Regions from separate parts of the Psychrobacillus sp. FSL W7-1457 genome, predicted to be linked through region 4. Evidence: riboswitches for the same ligand, from Rfam matches in the RefSeq annotation. Region 4 holds a riboswitch; each other region holds the start of a gene.
What was found. A riboswitch is a leader RNA that binds a small molecule or an ion and turns the genes downstream of it on or off. The one in region 4 is predicted to bind S-adenosylmethionine.
Positions count from the first base shown of each region.

Region 1 (5,012 bases), 1.7 Mb from region 4:
AATTTTCTTCCCATACTAAATACCCCCTCTCTATATTGTATAAATCCGAGTGGTATAGTATAGTATAGATTCGAACTACCATTAAGTCAACGCAAATTATTTAGTCTATTTAGAGTAGGGTTAAATGCGCCACTAATGTGCGTGTTTAGTCTTCTTTTTTGTAGAAACCGCTCATATTACTTTAAATATACGCTCTCTAACAACAGAGCATGAATTATAAACAATACGAAGATTTCATTCAGATAGGTGGTTTTCATGGAAACTATTTTAAAAGTAGAGGATTTACAAATTTCCTTTTTAACAAATGATAATGAATTTGAGGCTGTTCGAGGGGTTAGTTTTGAAGTCAAAAAAGGAGAAACATTGGGCATAGTCGGAGAATCTGGAAGTGGAAAAAGCGTCACGGCCCGTTCCATTATGCGCCTTTTACCTTCTCCCCCTTCTTTCATGAAAAATGGTTCCATTGAGTTTTTAGGGGAACAACTTCACACAAAAACAGAGAAGGAAATGGAAGGTATTAGAGGAAAAGATATCAGTATGATTTTTCAGGATCCGATGACCTCTTTAAATCCAACCATTCGTATCGGCGTTCAAATAGCAGAAAGCCTTATTAAGCACCAAAAGCTCTCGAAAAAAGAGGGAAAGGCACAAGCAATTGAGCTACTCAAGCTTGTAGGAATTAAAAATAGTGAAGAACGTTATAACCAATATCCGCATGAGTTTTCTGGCGGTATGCGTCAAAGAGTTATGATTGCCATTGCTTTAGCGTGTAAGCCCACGCTACTTATAGCAGATGAGCCAACTACTGCGTTAGACGTGACCATTCAAGCTCAAATATTAAATTTAATGAAGGATATGCAGAAGCGCTTTGGGACCTCTATTATTTTAATCACTCATGACCTTGGAGTTGTCGCTGGAATGTGTGACCGGGTAGCAGTGATGAAAAATGGAGAAATCGTTGAAACAGGAACTACTGAAGAAATTTTTGCTAACCCAAGGCATGACTATACGAAAAAACTATTAAATGCCTTGCCTCGTTTAGACGAGAAGAAAAAGCCGAAGAAACCTCCTCTTCGTTCTATTGGATTAGAAAATGGAAAGCCGCTGCTAGAAGTTAAATCTTTAAAACAGCATTTTCAAGTAAGTCGCGGGAATGTCTTAAAAGCGGTCGACGATATTAGCTTCTTTATAAAGCCCGGAGAAACTCTTGGTCTTGTAGGAGAATCGGGCTCAGGTAAATCTACTACCGGTCGAGCGATTCTTCGATTACACGAGCCTACAGATGGAGATGTGCTATATCAAGGGATGGCCATTAATCGTTTAAGTAAAAATGAGCTCAAAACGATGCGTCGGCATATGCAGATCATCTTCCAGGACCCTTATTCTTCCTTAAATCCTCGATTAAAGGTACTAGACATTATTGGGCAGGCGTTAGATATTCATCGTCTAAGCAAAAATGCAGAGGAAAGAAAGAAACGAGTAGAGGAATTACTAGTATTGGTAGGCTTAGACCCCTCGCATGCATTACGTTATCCACATGAGTTTTCTGGAGGACAGCGACAACGTATAGGTATCGCTCGTGCACTTGCGGTTGAGCCAGATTTTATCGTCTGTGACGAACCTCTATCGGCTTTAGATGTTTCTATACAAGCACAGATTGTAGAGCTCCTGGAGGATTTACAGCACAGACTAGGCCTGACATACTTATTTATCGCACATGACCTGTCCATGGTAAAACATATAAGTGATCGTGTTGCTGTCATGTATTCTGGAAAAATTGTAGAGCTAGCAGAAAGTGAGGAGCTTTATACTAATCCACAGCACCCGTACACTAAGTCTCTCTTAGCAGCCATCCCAATCCCTGACCCAAAAGTAGAGGCCAAGAAAAAGCGTGTGCTCCTGGAAGAGTCTAATGTTACTGACAAGTATCAATTAAAGAATTCTGAGCTTGTAGAGGTTTCTAACGGTCACTGGGTAGCTATCCCTAAGTAAGGTAACCCTTGAAATAGTTTAAAACCCATGTTAAACTTATTTTTATTATATTTAGACAATTTAATATTTTATTTCTTATCAAGAGAGACGGAGGGATTGGCCCTATGATGTCTCAGCAACCAGCCTTTTAGGTGTGGTGCTAAATCCAATAGACATTAAGTCTTGAAGATAAGAAGAATGACTTCAATATATATTGAGGGCTCTCTTCTTATGAAGCGAGCCCTCTTTTTATTTGATTTTATAGTCAGGATTACTAGCAACATAATATAAATAGAAGGTAGGAATTTAATATGACAAATCAATTACTTGTAAAAGCACCTTTCAAAGCAGATCATGTGGGAAGCTTCCTGAGACCGGAACGTTTAAAGCAAGCAAGGGCTCAATTTGAACAAAAAGAGATATCCTTAGAACAACTCACTCAAATTGAAAATGAAGAAATTATTAAACTCGTAGAAAAACAGAAGGAAGCTGGACTACTTTCAGTTACAGACGGAGAGTTTCGTCGAAAATGGTGGCATTTCGATTTTTTAAGCGGACTTGATGGCGTGGAATTTTATGAAACCGATCAAGGACTCTCCTTTAAAGGGGTGCAAACAAAAGCTCATGGTATTAAGGTGACAGGAAAAATTGGCTTTAGTACCCACTACATGATTGAGCATTTCAAGTTTTTAAAAGAAGCAGCTGGGGATGCTGTTGTAAAATTTACTATCCCTAGTCCGAACATGCTTTATTATCGAGCAGCCTTTGAGGAAGGGGTTTACAACAATGATGAGGAATTATTTTCTGACTTAATCACAGCTTATCAAGGCTTTATTCAAGCAATTTACGATGAGGGCTGTCGTTATCTTCAAATTGATGATACTTCATGGGCTACCTCCTTTTCCGAGGAAGGCCTCGTTTCCTTAAAGGACAGGGGGTTATCGCTTGAGCAAGCCTTATCCCTTTCTGCAAGGGCTATTAATGAGTCTATTTCTAAAAGACCAGCTGATATGCTAGTGACCATGCATATTTGTCGGGGAAATTTCCGATCCACTTATATCACAAGCGGAAGCTATGAGTTAGTTTCAGAAACTATATTCGGTGGATTAAATGTGGATGGTTTATTTTTAGAATTTGACGATGAGCGCTCTGGTGGTTTTGAGCCTTTACGACATGTTAATAGAAAGGATTTAAATATTGTACTAGGGCTGATCACCTCTAAGCATGGGGACCTAGAGGAAGAAGAATTAGTTAAAGCTCGCATCGAAGAAGCTACTAAATATGTACCAAAAGAACAGCTTTGCTTGAGTCCTCAATGTGGATTTTCTTCTACAGAGGAAGGAAACATATTAACTGAAGAGGAACAATGGGCAAAAATTCGCCATGTAGTCCAAATAGCAAAGGATGTTTGGAACTGACTTACCCACATGTGGATAACGTTAGTAGAAATGTTTTTACATTTGCCTGTTAGGGTATCTATTTAAATAAGATATCAGTTCTATATAGGAGGAATGTATGATGAGTAAAGTTTATGAATATACAACAGATGATGTCGTAGAAGAAACCGGTAATTATACGTGTGAGTCTGGTACAACTAGAACCTTAGAAAAGGGTTCGAAATTCCCTTCTTGCCCCGACACAGAAGTAGTTACTTATTGGAAACGCTCTGAAAGTCATACCCATAGCTCAGGGCAGGAAGTATTTACATCTGGTCGCTATGTGGATGAAGATGGAGATGAAGCTTTTCTGGAGGCTGGCTCCACTTTTCCAAACTGCCCAAAAGCAGGAACCCCTACTACATGGTCCCATGCAGGATAACTAAGTTGCTGATACTTGTCTTATTTTAGAGACAGGTATCAGTTTTTATTTTAATAAACAAACAGCGAGCAAGTATAACAGATAAGCCATCATAGCTGATTGGATTTCTGTAGTGGTGGCTTACCGAAATACGAAATCTTAGTTCTTTAAATCGTCTATGGACCTTTGCACCTTGTCTTCTTGCTCCTGTCGATATTTCCTTCTAGCTTCCTCTGAGACTAACATAGACTCATTAATCCCATTTTTTACTCCCCACTTGATAATAAAGTATAAAAGTATAGATAAACCTATTATCCATAAAAGCAATTGTCCCGTAGTCATTTTTAAAATCCCCCTTATTTATTGCGTACAACTACTAAATAGCTTGTATTCACTACCAGTAAGACTAAGCACATTACTGCTATAGAAAAAATTTGAGATTGCTCGCTAAAGTAAGAAAATGCAACAGCTAAAATAATACCAGTGAGCATAAACAGGTTGAATAATTGATGCGATTTATAAAGTCCTTGTAAAGTCACGTACTTCTCCCCATCATCCATAGAGTCCATCAGCCGTTGCTCATAATCCTTTGAATGGATGCTCGGAAGGTTTCTTTCTGGATAACTTGTCTTTATAAAATTTGCACTAAACATTGGGGTTATCCAGCTAGCTAAGAACAAAAATATAAAACCAATTTGTAAAATTGTATTGTTTGTCATTAGAATAGAAACTGCAACCGCTAATATAGACAAGACTTGAGAAATATTAGCAGCTATGCCCAAATCAGCGACCTTTTTGTATTTGTACTCTTCCATTAAATCCTCTTGTTCCCCTTCAAATGTTTGGGAATTCACTGTTTTTATCTTCCCTATAAACACAAGACCGATTACTAAAAGAGTTAGGATCGTAGCCAAAACAATATATAAAATCAGATTTACAGGATGGTCCCATGCTTCTCGAACCTCATCTTTACCCATCATGATAGCAAAAGTAATCGTAAAACCAGCTACCCCTCCAAGCAGTAAACTAACAATTGTTGTGAACACCTTTTTCATTATTCTTCCTCCCCTATTAAAAAGACATTTTCTACAGGCTCATTAAAAATTCTAGCTATACGAACCGCTATTAATATTGAAGGCATATATTCTTCTCGTTCTATTAAGCTAATAGTTTGCCTAGAAATTTTAGCTAACTTGGCTAGTTCTGTCTGATTGAGTCCATCTCTTGCTCTTAACTCCTTTAAA
Region 1 covers NZ_CP151993.1:490,074-495,085, reverse strand. The annotation lists gene NSQ95_RS02445 (ABC transporter permease) at 1-14, opposite strand, end outside; gene NSQ95_RS02440 (ABC transporter ATP-binding protein) at 256-1,992, shown strand; SAM riboswitch class I at 2,065-2,167, shown strand; gene NSQ95_RS02435 (5-methyltetrahydropteroyltriglutamate--homocysteine S-methyltransferase) at 2,283-3,389, shown strand; gene NSQ95_RS02430 (hypothetical protein) at 3,490-3,789, shown strand; gene NSQ95_RS02425 (DUF6019 family protein) at 3,928-4,110, opposite strand; gene NSQ95_RS02420 (DUF3169 family protein) at 4,125-4,823, opposite strand; gene NSQ95_RS02415 (helix-turn-helix transcriptional regulator) at 4,823-5,012, opposite strand, start outside.
Region 1: linked by a shared signal. The riboswitch ahead of NSQ95_RS02435 (5-methyltetrahydropteroyltriglutamate--homocysteine S-methyltransferase) and the one ahead of NSQ95_RS13585 (methionine ABC transporter ATP-binding protein) in region 4 are both predicted to bind S-adenosylmethionine.

Region 2 (5,012 bases), 1.7 Mb from region 4:
TAGCGATAGTTATGGCAATGACCCATTCCATTGTCTCCTGCTTAAATTTACTCAAATGTCTCTCCTCTTTTTCTCTTTCTTTTTATATTGACCCCACTTATGTCTTCTTCTACTCTCTTTTCAATTCTTTTTTCCACACGCTTTCCAATAAACCATAAGATAGCAATAATTAGGATAACAATTGCAGTTCGAACCGGTTGTGTAACAAGCGCTTTAAGATCTGAGCCGATAAAGCTAACGACAAAAATCATAATGAGCTTTCCTGAGGCTACAGTCCATAAATACGTATGTTTTTTTATATTCGATAACCCTGCTACGATATTAACCAGAGCAGATGGAGTAAAAGGGAAACAGATCAATAGGAATAGTGGTCCAAAACCATTCCTCTCTACCCATAATATTAATTTTTGTATTCTTTCATGCCTAGTTATAAAACCTAAAACTCTGGCCCGTCCATATTTACGAATAACTAAAAATACAGTATAAGCTCCAACAAAGGAACCAACCCATGATAATAAAAATCCAAACAATAAACCATAAGCAGCTACATTAGCAACGATAAAAACCACTAATGGTAAAAATGGCAGAAAGGCTTCCAGAAAGGGCAGAAAAATGCCGATAATCGGGCCAAGTGTCCGATATTCTTTTGTTAAATCAGTAAGTGTCTCAAACGATAACCAATCTGGCATGTCTCTCTCCTCCGCCTATGTATATTTATACTTTCCCCTTTTATTGTATACATAAAACTATATTCTTATAGTATAATTTTTTCATTATGTAAAAAGGATGTGAATATTTTGTGAATAGATCTTTCGCTAGCGGGATGCGGGATGGACTAAGTATCGCTATTGGTTATTTTCCCGTAGCTCTCACCTTTGGCCTATTAGCAAAAACCTCAGGATTGTCTCTTCTGGAGGCAACCGCCATGAGCATATTTGTCTACGCTGGAGCAGCCCAATATATGTCCTTAACGCTTATTACAAAAGGGGTAGACCCTATATTAATTGTATTAAATACTTTTGTAGTAAATATCCGTCACTTTCTTATGACGGCATCACTCAATGAAAAGATGCAAAGCGAGAAACGATGGATAAAAGGAATTTATGCATTTGGGATAACGGACGAAGCCTTTTCGGTTCTTGCTACTAAAAAAGGCGAGAAAATTTCCACCCCGTTTGCATTTGGTGTCGTGATTATTGCCTATAGTAGCTGGGTTGTCTTCACTGCAATTGGTCATGCGATTGGTGCAAACCTCCCTGCTTTTTTAAAAGCAGCGATGGCTATAGCTTTATATGCCATGTTCATAGGATTACTAGTCCCGTCTATGAAGGATAACCGAAAAGTAGTCATGCTAGCCCTCATTTCTGCTGTGATTAATGCTTTTTTTTACTGGACTAGCTTACTTTCTACTGGATGGGCTATATTAGTCGCAACACTTGCTTCTTCTATTCTAGTTGAAATCATCTATGCAAGAAAACAAAAAAGCTTGCCAAAAGGAGTGTTATAAATTGGGTAGTTGGTATTGGTGGATGCTTTTTGGTATGGCAGTTGTTACTTACATTCCTCGAGCATTTCCTTTAACATTTTTAGAAGGCAAGGAACTGCCACCTGTTATTTCAGGTATATTACGTAATATCCCTTTTGCTGTTTTAGGGGCATTAATATTTCCAGCAGTTTTATACATACAAGAAGGCGATATTTTATTTGGTTTTATAGGTGCAATCATTGCTTTTACTCTCGCCTTTTTATTTCAAAATGTGATGGTAGTAGTCCTTGGAACAGTTGGTTTTTTAGCAGTTTATAGCCTCTTTATATAAAGGGGTTAATTTCTTCAAAAAATTCATTTTATTAAACATGCATTTTACGAATTATGATAGAGTGGCAGCGACGTCTGATAGCTTATCGTTCACCGACGAATGCCTCCTCGTAGAGTACAAAACTTTATATTTTTAATAATTCTCTCTTAATTGTCCGTGACTTTAATAAATTTGTAATTTAAATAAGCTTTGTTGAAGTTATTGGTTGATTTTGACTCACAATTCTTTTTTATAGTGACTGTAAACATAAACAAAGGAACTTTCAAATGGCTAGTAAGAACATAAAAAGATGATGAATTTGGGGTTGGTGACAGTTTTTTAGCTTTGATTATGCGAGTAAACTTATTCGCGCTTTATCGATAAAGGAAAGCCATTCCCATTTATTGATTGGAGCGCCAGACGGCGACTCCTACGGGATGAGTGAGACAGATAAGACATCACAACCACGCGCGTAAGCGATGGGTGATGGCTTATCGCTCACCCCGAGGAAAGCGTCCGGCTGGGGCGGAAATCAATTCTACTTTCTGATTTATAGATTTCTTTGCATCATAAATCAACCCTACTCTTTAACATAGCCTTTATTAAAAACTCTTTTACGAATTATTGATCGAGGGGAAGCGATGACGGATAAGTTATAGCTCATCCATGAATGCTTCCTCCTAGCGTATAAAACTATATTATTTATTATTTTTTCGAACCCTTCAAAAATTTATATTTAATTAATCAATTAAGTAGTTCAAATTACCCTAATTTTGAAAACCTCTTGACTGTTATGTTTTTATTGTTTAAAGTTTAAAACAATTCTTACAACAATTAAATAGCACATCACTTTCTTATCTAGAGAAACCGAGGGATCAGGCCCTATGACGTTTCGGCAACAGGTTCAAATCTTTGAATACTGTGCCAACTCCTGCAAGCGCAATGCTTGAAAGATGAGAAAAGTTGGCTTTTTCGTAAATTCTGGAGAGCTTTCTTTTTCTTATCGTTTTTAGATAAGAACAAGGAAGCTCTCTTTTTCTCGTGATAGAAAGGTAGATGACTATCTTTTGTCTGTAACGAACCAATGATGTATGAGGAGGTAATTTGAATGATCGAGTTTAAAAATGTTTCCAAGACCTTTCGTCTTGGCAAGCGGGAGGTGCATGCAGTAAAAGATGTTTCTCTAAAAATAAAAGAAGGTGAGATATTTGGCATCATAGGATTTAGTGGTGCGGGAAAGAGTACGCTGCTCCGACTAGTTAATATGCTGGAACGTCCTTCTGCAGGCTCTGTATTTATTCAGAATATCGATGTTAAATCATTGACTTCCAAACAGTTACGAGCAAGACGAAGAAATATTGGAATGATTTTTCAAAACTTTAACTTGTTCCACTCTCGAACAGTTGGCGGAAATATAGCTTACCCTCTAAAGCTAGCGGGCTTGAGTAAAAATGAAATTACAAAAAGAGTGACTGAACTACTTAGCTTTGTCGGACTTTCTGATAAGGAAAAGGATTACCCTAGTCAATTATCTGGAGGACAGAAACAGCGCGTTGGCATTGCTCGAGCTCTTGCAACATCACCTGATATTCTCATTTGCGATGAAGCAACTTCTGCATTGGATCCCGAAACTACTGCAGAAATTCTTCGCTTACTTAAAAAGGTGAATAAGGAATTTGGAATTACCATTTTGTTAATCACACATGAAATGCACGTCATTCAGTCCATTTGCGATCGAGTAGCTGTAATGGAAAATGGAGAGGTTATTGAATCAGGAGACGTATTCGATGTATTTACTGATCCACAGCATCTTACCTCTCAGCGCTTTATACGATCTGTACAACAGGATCTACCTTCTCCACAAATTTTAGAGGATTGGCGTTCTCGAGGAGGCAACGGCTTTTATCGAGTAATCTTCAAGGGCGACGTAACAAATAAAGCCATTTTATCTCAAATAACTCAGAAGCATCGCATTCATTTCAATATTGTTTATGGTTCTATACGAGAGTTACAGGAAAGGCTTTTTGGAGATTTAATCGTGTCTTTTGAAGGCGACACGGTGGCAATACAAAGTGCCATTAATGAGCTAGAGACAATCGTTGACATTCAGGAGGTGGCAAAGCATGAAAGTTGATTGGAGTACTTTCTGGCCAAGGATTGTAGAAGCTACTGGGGAAACCATTATTATGGTTATTGCCACTTTAGTATTTGGTTCTATTTTAGGAATAACGATAGGTCTTCTATTATTCGTAACACGAGAAAGAAACATTTTAGAAAACAAAATTGTTTTTCAAGTGTTGAACATATTAATCAATATTATTCGACCAATCCCATTTATCATCTTTTTAGTGGCCATCTCTCAGCTCACTAGATTTGTAATGGGAACAACTATTGGAACTGCAGCCGCCATTTTCCCAATGACGATTGTCGCCAGCTTTTCTATAGCTCGAGTTGTGGAAAATAACTTAGTTAGCATTGATCCCGGGGTGATAGAAGCAGCACAAGCGATGGGTGCAAGTCCTTTACGAATTATATTTACCGTTTTAATACCTGAAGCTCTTGGACCTCTTATTCTCGGCTTAACTTTTATAACTGTTAGCTTAATAGACTTTTCTGCTGTAGCAGGGACAGTCGGCGGAGGCGGACTAGGCCATGTAGCAATGACCTATGGATATCAGCGATTTGAGGGAAGTGTTATGCTCGTAACCGTTGTTATACTCATCGTTTTAGTACAGCTTGCCCAGTGGTTAGGAAATGCATTATCTAAAAAATTCATCAGACGATAAGGAGAATAGATATGAAAAAAATTAGTTTATTAATAATTGCTCTTCTAGCAGCAGTAGTCTTAGCAGCTTGTAACGACTCTTCCGCTGCTTCAGACAAAGATACGGTTAAAGTGAAAATTGGAGTGAATGGATCAGATGGTGCCCAGTGGCCAGTTTTAAAGGAAAAAGCAGCAAAAGAAGGAATTGAAATCGAGTTAATCGAGTTTGCAGACTACACTTTACCCAATAATGCTTTAGCACAGGGAGATATCGATTTAAATGCCTTCCAACATATTTCTTTCCTATCCCAATATGTAAAGGAAAGTGGTAATGACCTTGTTCCGATCGGTTCAACGATGTTTGCACCACTTGGCGTTTATTCCGAAAAAATCAAAGACATTAGCGAAATTAAAAAAGGCGATAAAATTGCAATTCCAGATGATCCATCTAA
Region 2 covers NZ_CP151993.1:1,080,312-1,085,323, reverse strand. The annotation lists gene lepB (signal peptidase I) at 1-55, opposite strand, end outside; gene NSQ95_RS05045 (TVP38/TMEM64 family protein) at 48-689, opposite strand; gene NSQ95_RS05040 (AzlC family ABC transporter permease) at 824-1,507, shown strand; gene NSQ95_RS05035 (AzlD domain-containing protein) at 1,509-1,817, shown strand; SAM riboswitch class I at 2,648-2,756, shown strand; gene NSQ95_RS05030 (ATP-binding cassette domain-containing protein) at 2,905-3,930, shown strand; gene NSQ95_RS05025 (methionine ABC transporter permease) at 3,920-4,582, shown strand; gene NSQ95_RS05020 (MetQ/NlpA family ABC transporter substrate-binding protein) at 4,594-5,012, shown strand, end outside.
Region 2: linked by a shared signal. The riboswitch ahead of NSQ95_RS05030 (ATP-binding cassette domain-containing protein) and the one ahead of NSQ95_RS13585 (methionine ABC transporter ATP-binding protein) in region 4 are both predicted to bind S-adenosylmethionine.

Region 3 (5,012 bases), 1.4 Mb from region 4:
AGCTTGCGAAATGCATCCTGACCAGATATATCGTTGTAAGGATCAGCCTCTGCATATCCAAGCAGCTGTGCTTCTTTTAAGGCATCCTCAAATGGCGAATCCTCTATACGCATTTGCGTCAAAATATAGTTGGATGTTCCATTCAATATTCCTTGAATTTTCTTCACAGAGTTTACTTGAAGCAGGTTTTTTAGAGTCTTGATAATTGGCACCCCACCAGCTGTAGTAGCCTCATAGCCTACAAATACACCTCGTGATTTTGCGCGCTCCTGTAAGGGAATACTATATTTAGAGAACATGACTTTATTTGCAGTAATCACGTGACAACCTTTGTCAATCGCTCTGCATAAATAGCTATATGCGGGCTCTTCGTTGACAATTGCCTCAAAAACTACCTGGAGTCCAGGAATATTCTCAATATCCTCAAAGTCGTCTGTTACCAAAACTCCTGGAGTTTCAGGTCTTTCTTTTGCTAAATTATTTATCAGGATTGCACAAATCTCAATATCCAACCCTAATGACTTTTTTAAGTCTTCTCTTTTTTCATTTACGATATGATAAATCCCTTGGCCGACTGTTCCAAACCCTAAAATCGCTGCTTTTATTTTTGCCATGCTGTCTCCTCCAAAATGAATCTGTACAATTGAATATAAATAATCGCACTTGTGTAATATTTCAATAAATTTATTGACTATTTTACATATTGTAGACTATTTTTATTCATTATACAATATAATTCTACCTAGAGAGGACATTTGTTTTTCTCAAAAGTACTTTTTCGAGTGCATTTTGTAAGTCTTCAACTGCCTCCAAGCCAACAGACAAGCGGATTAGGTCCTCTGTAACGCCTGTTTTTTCTAAATCCTCTGGAGTAAGCTGTTGGTGAGTAGTAGAAGCCGGGTGGATAATTAAGGATTTTGCGTCTCCTACATTAGCAACATGAGACCAAATTTCAATATTATCAATAATTTGTCTGCCTGCTTCTCTGCCTCCCTTCACTCCAAATGTCAGAATAGAACCGAAGCCATTTTTTAAATACTTTTTAGCCAGCTCGTGCGTTGGATGGTTTTCAAGCCCTAAGTAGTTAACCCATGACACTTCCTCATTTGCATTTAAGTACTCTGCAATCTTCTGTGCATTTTCGTTATGTTTTGGCACTCTTAAGTGAAGTGTTTCTAGTCCTTGAAGAAAGGAAAATGCTGCCTCTGGGCTAAGAGTAGGACCAAAATCCCGAAGCAACTGAACTCTTAGCTTAATTGCAAATGCCACATTTGGTACGTCGATTCCATAACGTAGCCCATGATAAGTAACATCAGGCTCTGTAAATCCCGGAAATTTATCGGAGTTCCAATTGAAATTCCCTCCGTCTACTACTACACCACCAATTGTTGTCCCATGGCCTCCAATCCATTTCGTTGCAGAATGTATAACAACGTTAGCTCCATACTCTATAGGATTTGAACCAAAAGGTGTAGCAAATGTGTTATCTACTAATAATGGAACTCCTACTTCATTGGAAATTTTTGAAACAGCTTCTACGTCTAGAACATTTAAGCTTGGATTTCCAATGATTTCTGCAAAGAAGCCTTTCGTTTTCTCTGTAACAGCTTTACGGAAATTTTCTGGGTCAGAGGAATCTACGAATTTTACTGTAATCCCATAACGTGGGAGTGTATGTGCAAATAGATTAAAAGTTCCTCCGTATAAGTTTTCAGCAGCTATAATTTCATCTCCAGCTCCAGCAATGTTCAAAATAGAAAATGCTATGGCTGCTGCTCCTGAGGAAAGTGCTACTGCTGCTGTTCCTCCTTCCAGTAATGCAATTCTTTGTTCAAAAACATCTACTGTTGGGTTTGTGATTCTGGAATAGATATTACCAGTCTCTTTCAAGGCAAATAGATTTTGTGCATGCTCTGTGTTTTGAAATACATATGAGGTTGTTTTGTAAATAGGTACTGCTCTAGATCCTGTCACTGGATCAGGCGTTTGTCCACCGTGCAATAGAAGTGTTTCTTTTTGAAGATTAGTCATTTGAATTCCTCCGATTTAGTAGATTAGATGGATGCTGGAGGCCAGAGAGGATTATAGAACTGACAACTATAAAAACCCCTCTTCAATTAAGAAGAGGGGTCAAATTGATGACATGTTCCTCCTCTTATCTTCCAAATTCTATTAAAGAATTTGTAGGATTTAGCACCTTTCCAAGTTATAGAACTTGGTGGTTGCCGGACTTCTTAGGGCCTATTCCCTCAGTCACTCTTGATAAGAGTATTTGATTAGTATTCCATCTTGTTACACAGTATAAGTCTCCATATATTTAGATGTCAAGTCATTTTATAAAAATTCTGAAACTTCTTCTTTTTTTAATCGTTTAATATAATAGATAGAATAATTTTATAAGGGGTGTCATAGAATGGTTGTTTGGATTGTTAGCATTCTCCTAACAGGCTACATTATTGGTTCGCTACATGGATCTAAACTCGCTCAATGGATGAGTGGAGTTAATATAAAAAAAGAAGGCCTAAATAATTCCGGAGCATCCAATGCTACTATCGTACTTGGTTGGAAGTATGGTGTTTTAGTGGGAGTCATAGATATATTAAAGGGTGCCATTATGATTATTGGCGTACGTGTACTTTCTGAGCAGTGGAGCTTGTTTAGTTCATCAGAGCTGGATCTACTTCTTTATCTAGCTGGTGCCGCGGTTATTTTAGGACACAACTTTCCAGTTTTCACAAAATTTAAAGGTGGGAAAGGCACTGCTTCCATCATCGGGGTTTTACTTGCATTACACTGGCCGGTCGGACTGGCAGGATTGCTTATATTAATCTGCGTTACACTTTTAACGGATTATTTGTTGATAGGAGTTTTATTTTTTTATCTCATATTTTTAGGAGCCTCTGTCTGGACAGCAGATGGAGCAGGGCCAATTTTAATAGCTGGCTTCCTATTTTTAATGGCTTCCTTCTTACACATAGAAAATGTCCAACGATTATTACGAAAGGAAGAGACAAAAATCTCCTCCGTTATAAAGAAAAAGAAGCCTTCGCTTTAAAGGAAAAGAGTGAGTTAAATGAGCAAAAAAAAGAGGTGGATTGTGGTCATTCCATTAATAATAATCGCATCGAGCGGATTAGGTATGTGGATGCTTACAAGCAAATGGCTCGAGGACGGGTTGAAGCCTAAGGCAGACGGTTCCAATGAGTATGCCATTGTGTTAGGGGCAAAGGTAAAAAAAGGACATATACCTTCTCTAGCACTTCTTTATCGTTTGGAAGCAGCACTAGAATATGCTGAAAAGTATCCAGCTGTAAAACTTGTTGTTACTGGAGGACAGGGACAAGATGAGGATATAGAGGAAGCTATAGTGATGAAGAACTATCTTGTAGAGAATGGAATTAAGGAGAGTCGAATCATAGTAGAAGATCAATCTACCTCTACGTATGAAAACCTTTTATACTCCCAACAGCTTCTCCCTGACAGCGTTACCTCTGTCACCATTATTACGAGTGATTTCCATTTACAGCGCGCAAAAATTATAGCCGAAGGAATAGGATGGAATGCTGATGTGGTAGCTGCTAGGACACCACAAATTTCAGAGGCAAAACTGCGTTTGCGTGAAAGAGCAGCCTTGCTCAAAACCTTTGTCTCTGGAGAATAAAACAAAGGGAAGGATTAAAAAGAAGAGTAGCTACGCTGCCCTTCCTCCCTTCCTCGGCTCGCTCATTTTCGAAATATAGGAAATTTATTAACCCTCTACCAGTGCATAGTATTTCAGAAGTTTACCTTCTAACTCTACGAGTAAAATAGGACCTTCTTTTTCTATAGTTGAAAAGATCTTTGCACCAACAGGGAGCTTATTCGACATTTCGTCTTCAAAGTCTGTGTCTGAATCATTTCTTTTTTTTATTTCCCCTACTTGCTCGCCTTTTGTTAAAGTAAGTTCCTCAACCCAATCAATTCCGGTCTTATAAATCACACCATCTAGCTGAAATATATCGGCTTCAGGGTCTAATGTTAAAACCTCTTCAGCGTCAGGATTTTTAGTTTCATGAACTTCTATTTTTTCTGTATTTAATGAATTAGAACATCCAACAGCAGTTAATAAAACGAAAATGATCAAACCCAAAAATAATGCTGGTAGTCTCACGTTATCCCCTCCTTACATTGTTAGACGGACAAGGGTGGAATAAGTTACCTTTCAATACTTTTATATATGGTCTGTATTCTTCTCTAATTATAATTGGATTCAATTCACTTCTTCCTCACCCCTTTACCCAATAAACACTACCATCATCTTTTCTATCTAAAAACCCGTACTCAACTAAATAGCGTCTAAGGGTCACATAGTCATCGTATATGCTTTTTAGAATTTCATTTATTTCTTTTTCGCTATACTGTTTTTCCTTGTCAAAATGCTTAATAATTACTCTTAGTGTTGCTAGCTTTTGCTTTTCCTTTTTCGGAAACTTAATCATCCGCCCATTTAATCCACCAGGGAAGAACTTTTTCTCTACTTCTGCCTGCTCTTCGGCTGTTATATTGTAGCGATCGTCTACCATCGTAGCGTTTTTATGAATTGGAAGGAAATTAGGGGCATGACTGTCCTTTTCCTTCAACAGCTCCATCATCGTCAAAAATATCTTTGCTTGGCGTTCCTTCTCCTTCAAAACAAAACGATGATTTCGAATAGTTGAGGCACTCCCTATCTCTAACTCCTTTTGAACTTCTAAGTCACTTCTCCCTTCATAAAACAGTTTTAGCAAGCTATTTTGGTGATCCGTCAAGCCTGTTAGCTTTTTGTTTAAGCCAATTAAATAGTCAAACACAGAGATATGTTGTTGCTCTATATGAAGCTTCATAAATTTCTCCGACTCATAAAGTACGTGATTTTCAGGATAAATCAAACCTTTTTCTACTTTTTCCCCACACAATAAACATTGATAGCATTCTAGTTCCTCCACATATCCTCTTTTCATATCTTCCATAGAAGCTTCTATAAATTTCTCAAC
Region 3 covers NZ_CP151993.1:190,154-195,165, reverse strand. The annotation lists gene NSQ95_RS01030 (homoserine dehydrogenase) at 1-614, opposite strand, end outside; gene NSQ95_RS01025 (PLP-dependent transferase) at 739-2,031, opposite strand; SAM riboswitch class I at 2,153-2,269, opposite strand; gene NSQ95_RS01020 (glycerol-3-phosphate acyltransferase) at 2,414-3,055, shown strand; gene NSQ95_RS01015 (YdcF family protein) at 3,074-3,661, shown strand; gene NSQ95_RS01010 (hypothetical protein) at 3,749-4,150, opposite strand; gene NSQ95_RS01005 (DUF2087 domain-containing protein) at 4,266-5,012, opposite strand, start outside.
Region 3: linked by a shared signal. The riboswitch ahead of NSQ95_RS01025 (PLP-dependent transferase) and the one ahead of NSQ95_RS13585 (methionine ABC transporter ATP-binding protein) in region 4 are both predicted to bind S-adenosylmethionine.

Region 4 (5,012 bases):
CGAATAGACCTCATTCTTATAAAGAATGGTCGTATCATTGTTTGTAGTTTTAACATAGCTATTTTTAGAGGCAAAAACTATAGCTCCGAAGACTGGTATAGAAAGATTATGATGTGAAAAGAAATTAGACAATAAATAGGAATACTCATTTAACTGATTAACGGGGCAAGGGTACTTTTTAATCTCCCCATTATCTTTAGTTTGTATTAATTGTGAAGGATTCACTTTAAATTCGAGCGACCCTATAATGTTTTTTATTTCAAGAATAACTGCACCAAACGGGGTTAGTAATAGAAAATCAATTTCAAATAATTTTTCCGTACGCAGCATTACCTTATGTAATAAAAAATAATTATAAGGTAAACGCATCCTTTCTAACTCCCTATAAACCACTTCCTCTCCATAATCACCTGCCATAGTTGTCTGTATTTCTGTGGCTAGCTTGGGATAAAACGGGTGCCTCAAAGGTAGTCTATTCAATAATAATCTCATTGCTTTCAGTTGTTCCGATTCCGCATATTTTTTGATAATCAATAGTCATCACCTCAATTTTAGATTAGCAAAATTAAGTTAAGAAAGATACCATTAATTTGGTAATTAAACCTGTAAATCTTTTTATTTGTGATGAAACATTTAAGAGGGTATATGTAGCTTTTTTAAGGGTTCGATTGAGTGATCAGTTCCAACTAGTTTATGGGCGCTTTTAAACACTTTATGGGACACTTTCCACTAGTTTACGGGCGATACTCACGTTTACGGTCGCTTTTCTTTCATTTATGGGTCAGTTTCTACCGGTTTATGGGCGCTTTTAAACACTTTATGGAACAGTTTCCGCTAGTTTATGGGCGATACTCACGTTTATGGGCGCTTTTCTTTCATTTATGGGTCAGTTTCAACTGGTTTATGGGCTCTTTTAAACACTTTATGGGACACTTTCCACTAGTTAACGGGCGCTTCTCACGTTTATGGGCGCTTTTCTTTCATTTATGGGTCAGTTTCAATTGGTTTATGGGCGCTTTTAAACACTTTATGGGACATTTCCGCTAGTTTATGGGCGATACTCACGTTTACGGGCGCTTTTCTTTCATTTATGGGTCAGTTTCAACTGGTTTATGGGCTCTTTTAAACACTTTATGGGACACTTTCCACTAGTTAACGGGCGATCCTCACGTTACGGGCACTTCCCCCCTCCTTAACTGACACTTCTATCACCCCACAAAAAAAGCAAGCACACCAGGTGCTTGCTTCAATAACTCATCCAACAAGAATTATTTCACCGGAACTACTGCTCCGCCCCATTCTTCTAAGATGAAATCTTGAATTTCTTTGGATTGTAGTGCTTCTACTAGTGCTTTGATGCGCTCGTCTTTTTCGTCACCTGCGTTTACCGCTACTAGGTTTACGTATGGAGATTCTGAGTCTTCAATTGCGATTGCATCCTCTAGTGGATTTAAGCCAGCATCGATTGCGTAGTTGGAGTTGATTAGCAATGCGTCGCCTTCATTGTTTTCATATAGCTGAACCATTAAAGCAGCTTCGTAGTTTGGATCGAATTCTAGGTTTTTCGGGTTGTCTATAATGTCATCAATTTCTGCTTTTGTTTTATCTATTCCCTCAGCAAGTGTAATTAGCCCTTCTGCTTCTAGCATTGCTAGCACACGGCCATGGTCAGCAACCGAATTACTCATTAGGATCGTTGCTCCTTCAGGAAGCTCTTCAATCGAATCATACTTTTGAGAGTAAAGACCAATCGGCTCGATATGGATGCCACCAGCATTTACGAAGTCATAGTCGAAATCATTCATTTGTGATTCTAGATAAGGAGCATGTTGAAAATAATTGGCATCTAGGTCGCCATTATTTAAGTCTTTATTTGGTAGTACGTAATCTTGGTACGTTTCAATTTGAAGCTCAATGCCTTGTTCTTCTAAAATAGGTACTACCTGCTCTAAAATTTCTGCGTGCGGTACGTTAGAGGCACCAACAACTAATTTGTCGCTATCCTCATCACCACAAGCAGCAAGCGTTAATGCACTAACAGATAATAAAACCCCAGCCAATAATTTTTTCATTTTCAATCTCTCCCTATCTTTTATCAATTTTTGTAGTAATAATATCGCCAATCCATTGTAGAATAAAGACGATGATTAATATTAAAATAGTAGCAATAAGCGTTACATCTCCGCGTCCACGTTGGAATCCATCTAAAAATGCTAGATTCCCAAGTCCTCCAGCTCCAATAATTCCCGCCATTGCTGTATAACCAACTAGTGATATACAAGTTACGGTAATACCAGATACTAAGGCTGGCATCGATTCTGGCAATAAAACCTTCCAAATGATTGTAGAGGTTTTAGCACCCATCGATTTAGCTGCCTCTAAAACACCCTTGTCGATTTCTCGTAGTGCGATTAAAACCATACGGGCATAAAATGGAGCCGCTCCAATTACTAATGCAGGGATGGCCGCATTCGGACCACGCATCGATCCCGTCAACAACGTTGTAAATGGTATCAACAAAATGATTAAAATAATAAACGGAATAGAACGAAAAATATTGACTACTCCACTGGTCAACCAGTTTGCTATTTTATTTGCCCATGCTTGGTGTGGGCTTGTCAAAAATAATAATAGTCCTAAAATTAGTCCAAAGATTGCTGTTAGGACTGTAGAAATTGCGGTCATATAAAGGGTTTCTATAGTGGCTTCCCACATTTTAGGCCAATCAACATTTGGAAATAACGATTCAATCATTGTTGATCACCTCAGTTTTAACTTTTTGCGAGTGGATAAATTGTATGGCATCTTCCACCGCTTGTTCATTTCCATCAATTTGCAGGATTAGTGTCCCGAACGCCCCACTTTTCGTATGAGAGATGTTCCCCTGGACAATATTTACCTCTAAATCGAACTGTTTGATTAATCTTGAAAGAATTGGTTGCTCTGTAGTATCTCCAACAAAAACGAGCTTAACTAGCTTGCCATTTGGATAAAGCTGAACTAAATTCTGTATCGTTTGTACAGGTTGGTTTGAATCAGAAATTTGAGAGACGAAACGCTTAGTAATAGGCTGTTGTGGCTTTTGGAATACCTCAAGCACATCTCCATCTTCTACAACTTGACCATTTTCCATAACCGCTACTCGGTTACAGATCTTTTGAATAACTTGCATCTCATGTGTGATTAACACAATGGTTAATCCTAATTTTTCATTAATGCTTACGAGCAAGTCTAAAATGGAGTCGGTTGTTTCAGGGTCAAGAGCCGATGTTGCCTCATCACAAAGCAATACCTCTGGACCATTAGCCAACGCTCTTGCAATTCCTACGCGTTGCTTTTGTCCTCCAGATAATTGAGATGGGTAAGAGTCTCCTCTTCCTTCCAATCCAACAAGGCTTAATAGCTCTTCTACTCTAGCTTTTCTTTTGTCCTTTGAGACACCTGCAATTTCTAAGGGAAATGCTATATTTTCAGCGACTGTTCGCGACCAAAGTAAATTGAAATGCTGGAAGATCATACTTACTTTTTGACGAAAGCTTCGAAGCTTATCCTCATTAATAGATGTAATTTCCTGGCCATTCACTGTAATATGGCCATCTGTTGGTTTTTCTAAACCGTTTAACAAGCGGATGAGCGTACTTTTACCCGCTCCGCTGTATCCAATAATCCCGAATATTTCTCCACGCTGTATGTCCAGATTTACACTGTCAACTGCAACGATTTCTCCTTGCTTCGTAATAAATCTTTTCGAAACTTCTTTTAAACTAATCAAGTAAACCTGACCACCTTTCCTAATAAAAAACCCCTTCTGCAAAAGAGCAGAAGGGGTGTATGTTATCTATTTAAAATAACGTTCATCCATTCTCTCATTTCCCAAAGCTATTGCTTTGCGTGACTTGGCACCATTTCACTTTCGTGACGGTTGCCGGGCTTCAAAGGGCACTTCCCTCCACCTCTCTTAATAAGAGCGACACTATTAAATTGTGTTTTCAACATAACGAATATTATCATAGGTTTCCATCTTCGTCAATAGCCTTTATTGTTTCCAATAAGTAAGGAACTGATTGAAAAGCATAGATTTTCTTTACCACTTTTCCTTGTTTTGTAATAAGAAGACAAGGTACGCTTTCAATTTCCTGTTCTATCGCCAAATCACCTAGAAAATTAATATTTGCTTGACCAATTGGATAGGTAACCATTTCTTTAATAACATTCATCATTTTACTTGCTACCTGACACGTTCCACACATAGGCGTATAGATGTAAAACAAGGTAAGTGTTGAATTGTTTTTAGCGCTATCCCATTGTTCTCTAGTCCATTCGTTCATACACATCATCCTAAGGTAAAAATTCTTTTTTCACCTTAATATTAACACGTTTTAATATAGATGCCAAAACCTTGACCGGAGTATTCGCAACTTCGCCATACGTAGGATTGGTATACAGGTGAATGGCCTCTGGATACTCCTTCCTAACAACCGAGCGAATTTGTTCTCCCGATTTATCTGCATCTAGAAAAGCATAAATCGGCAAGCCATCATAAGGGCTTAATAGCTCCTCCAATTTTACATCGGATATCGTTCCATTAGTACATATAATTTCTGGAGATTCATCGAGAAGGCTTAATAATTGCAGCTTATCAGACCTACCCTCAACGATAATTATTTTATCACTAAATACATGTGCCATTTAGCTTCTCTCCCAACTTATTGCCTTTCCTTTATTATATGAAAAAAACGCCGATTATTAACCGGCGTTTTCATTATTACTCTGCTATTAATTCTTCGTACTTCTCAGGAGATAATAAGCTGTCCACTTCTGATACGTCAGAAGGCTCAACCACGATCATCCATGCATTTTCATAAGGTGATTCATTAACAAATTCGGGGCTATCTTCTAGCTCAGTATTTACTTCTACTACTTTACCACTGATAGGTGCATATAGTTCTGAAACAGTTTTCACGGATTCAACACTACCAAAAGCGTCTCCTGCCTTGATATCATCGCCAACT
Region 4 covers NZ_CP151993.1:2,766,183-2,771,194, forward strand. The annotation lists gene NSQ95_RS13570 (nuclease-related domain-containing protein) at 1-534, opposite strand, end outside; gene NSQ95_RS13575 (MetQ/NlpA family ABC transporter substrate-binding protein) at 1,269-2,072, opposite strand; gene NSQ95_RS13580 (methionine ABC transporter permease) at 2,086-2,754, opposite strand; gene NSQ95_RS13585 (methionine ABC transporter ATP-binding protein) at 2,747-3,772, opposite strand; SAM riboswitch class I at 3,864-3,968, opposite strand; gene NSQ95_RS13590 (thioredoxin family protein) at 4,008-4,328, opposite strand; gene NSQ95_RS13595 (toprim domain-containing protein) at 4,339-4,689, opposite strand; gene gcvH (glycine cleavage system protein GcvH) at 4,766-5,012, opposite strand, start outside.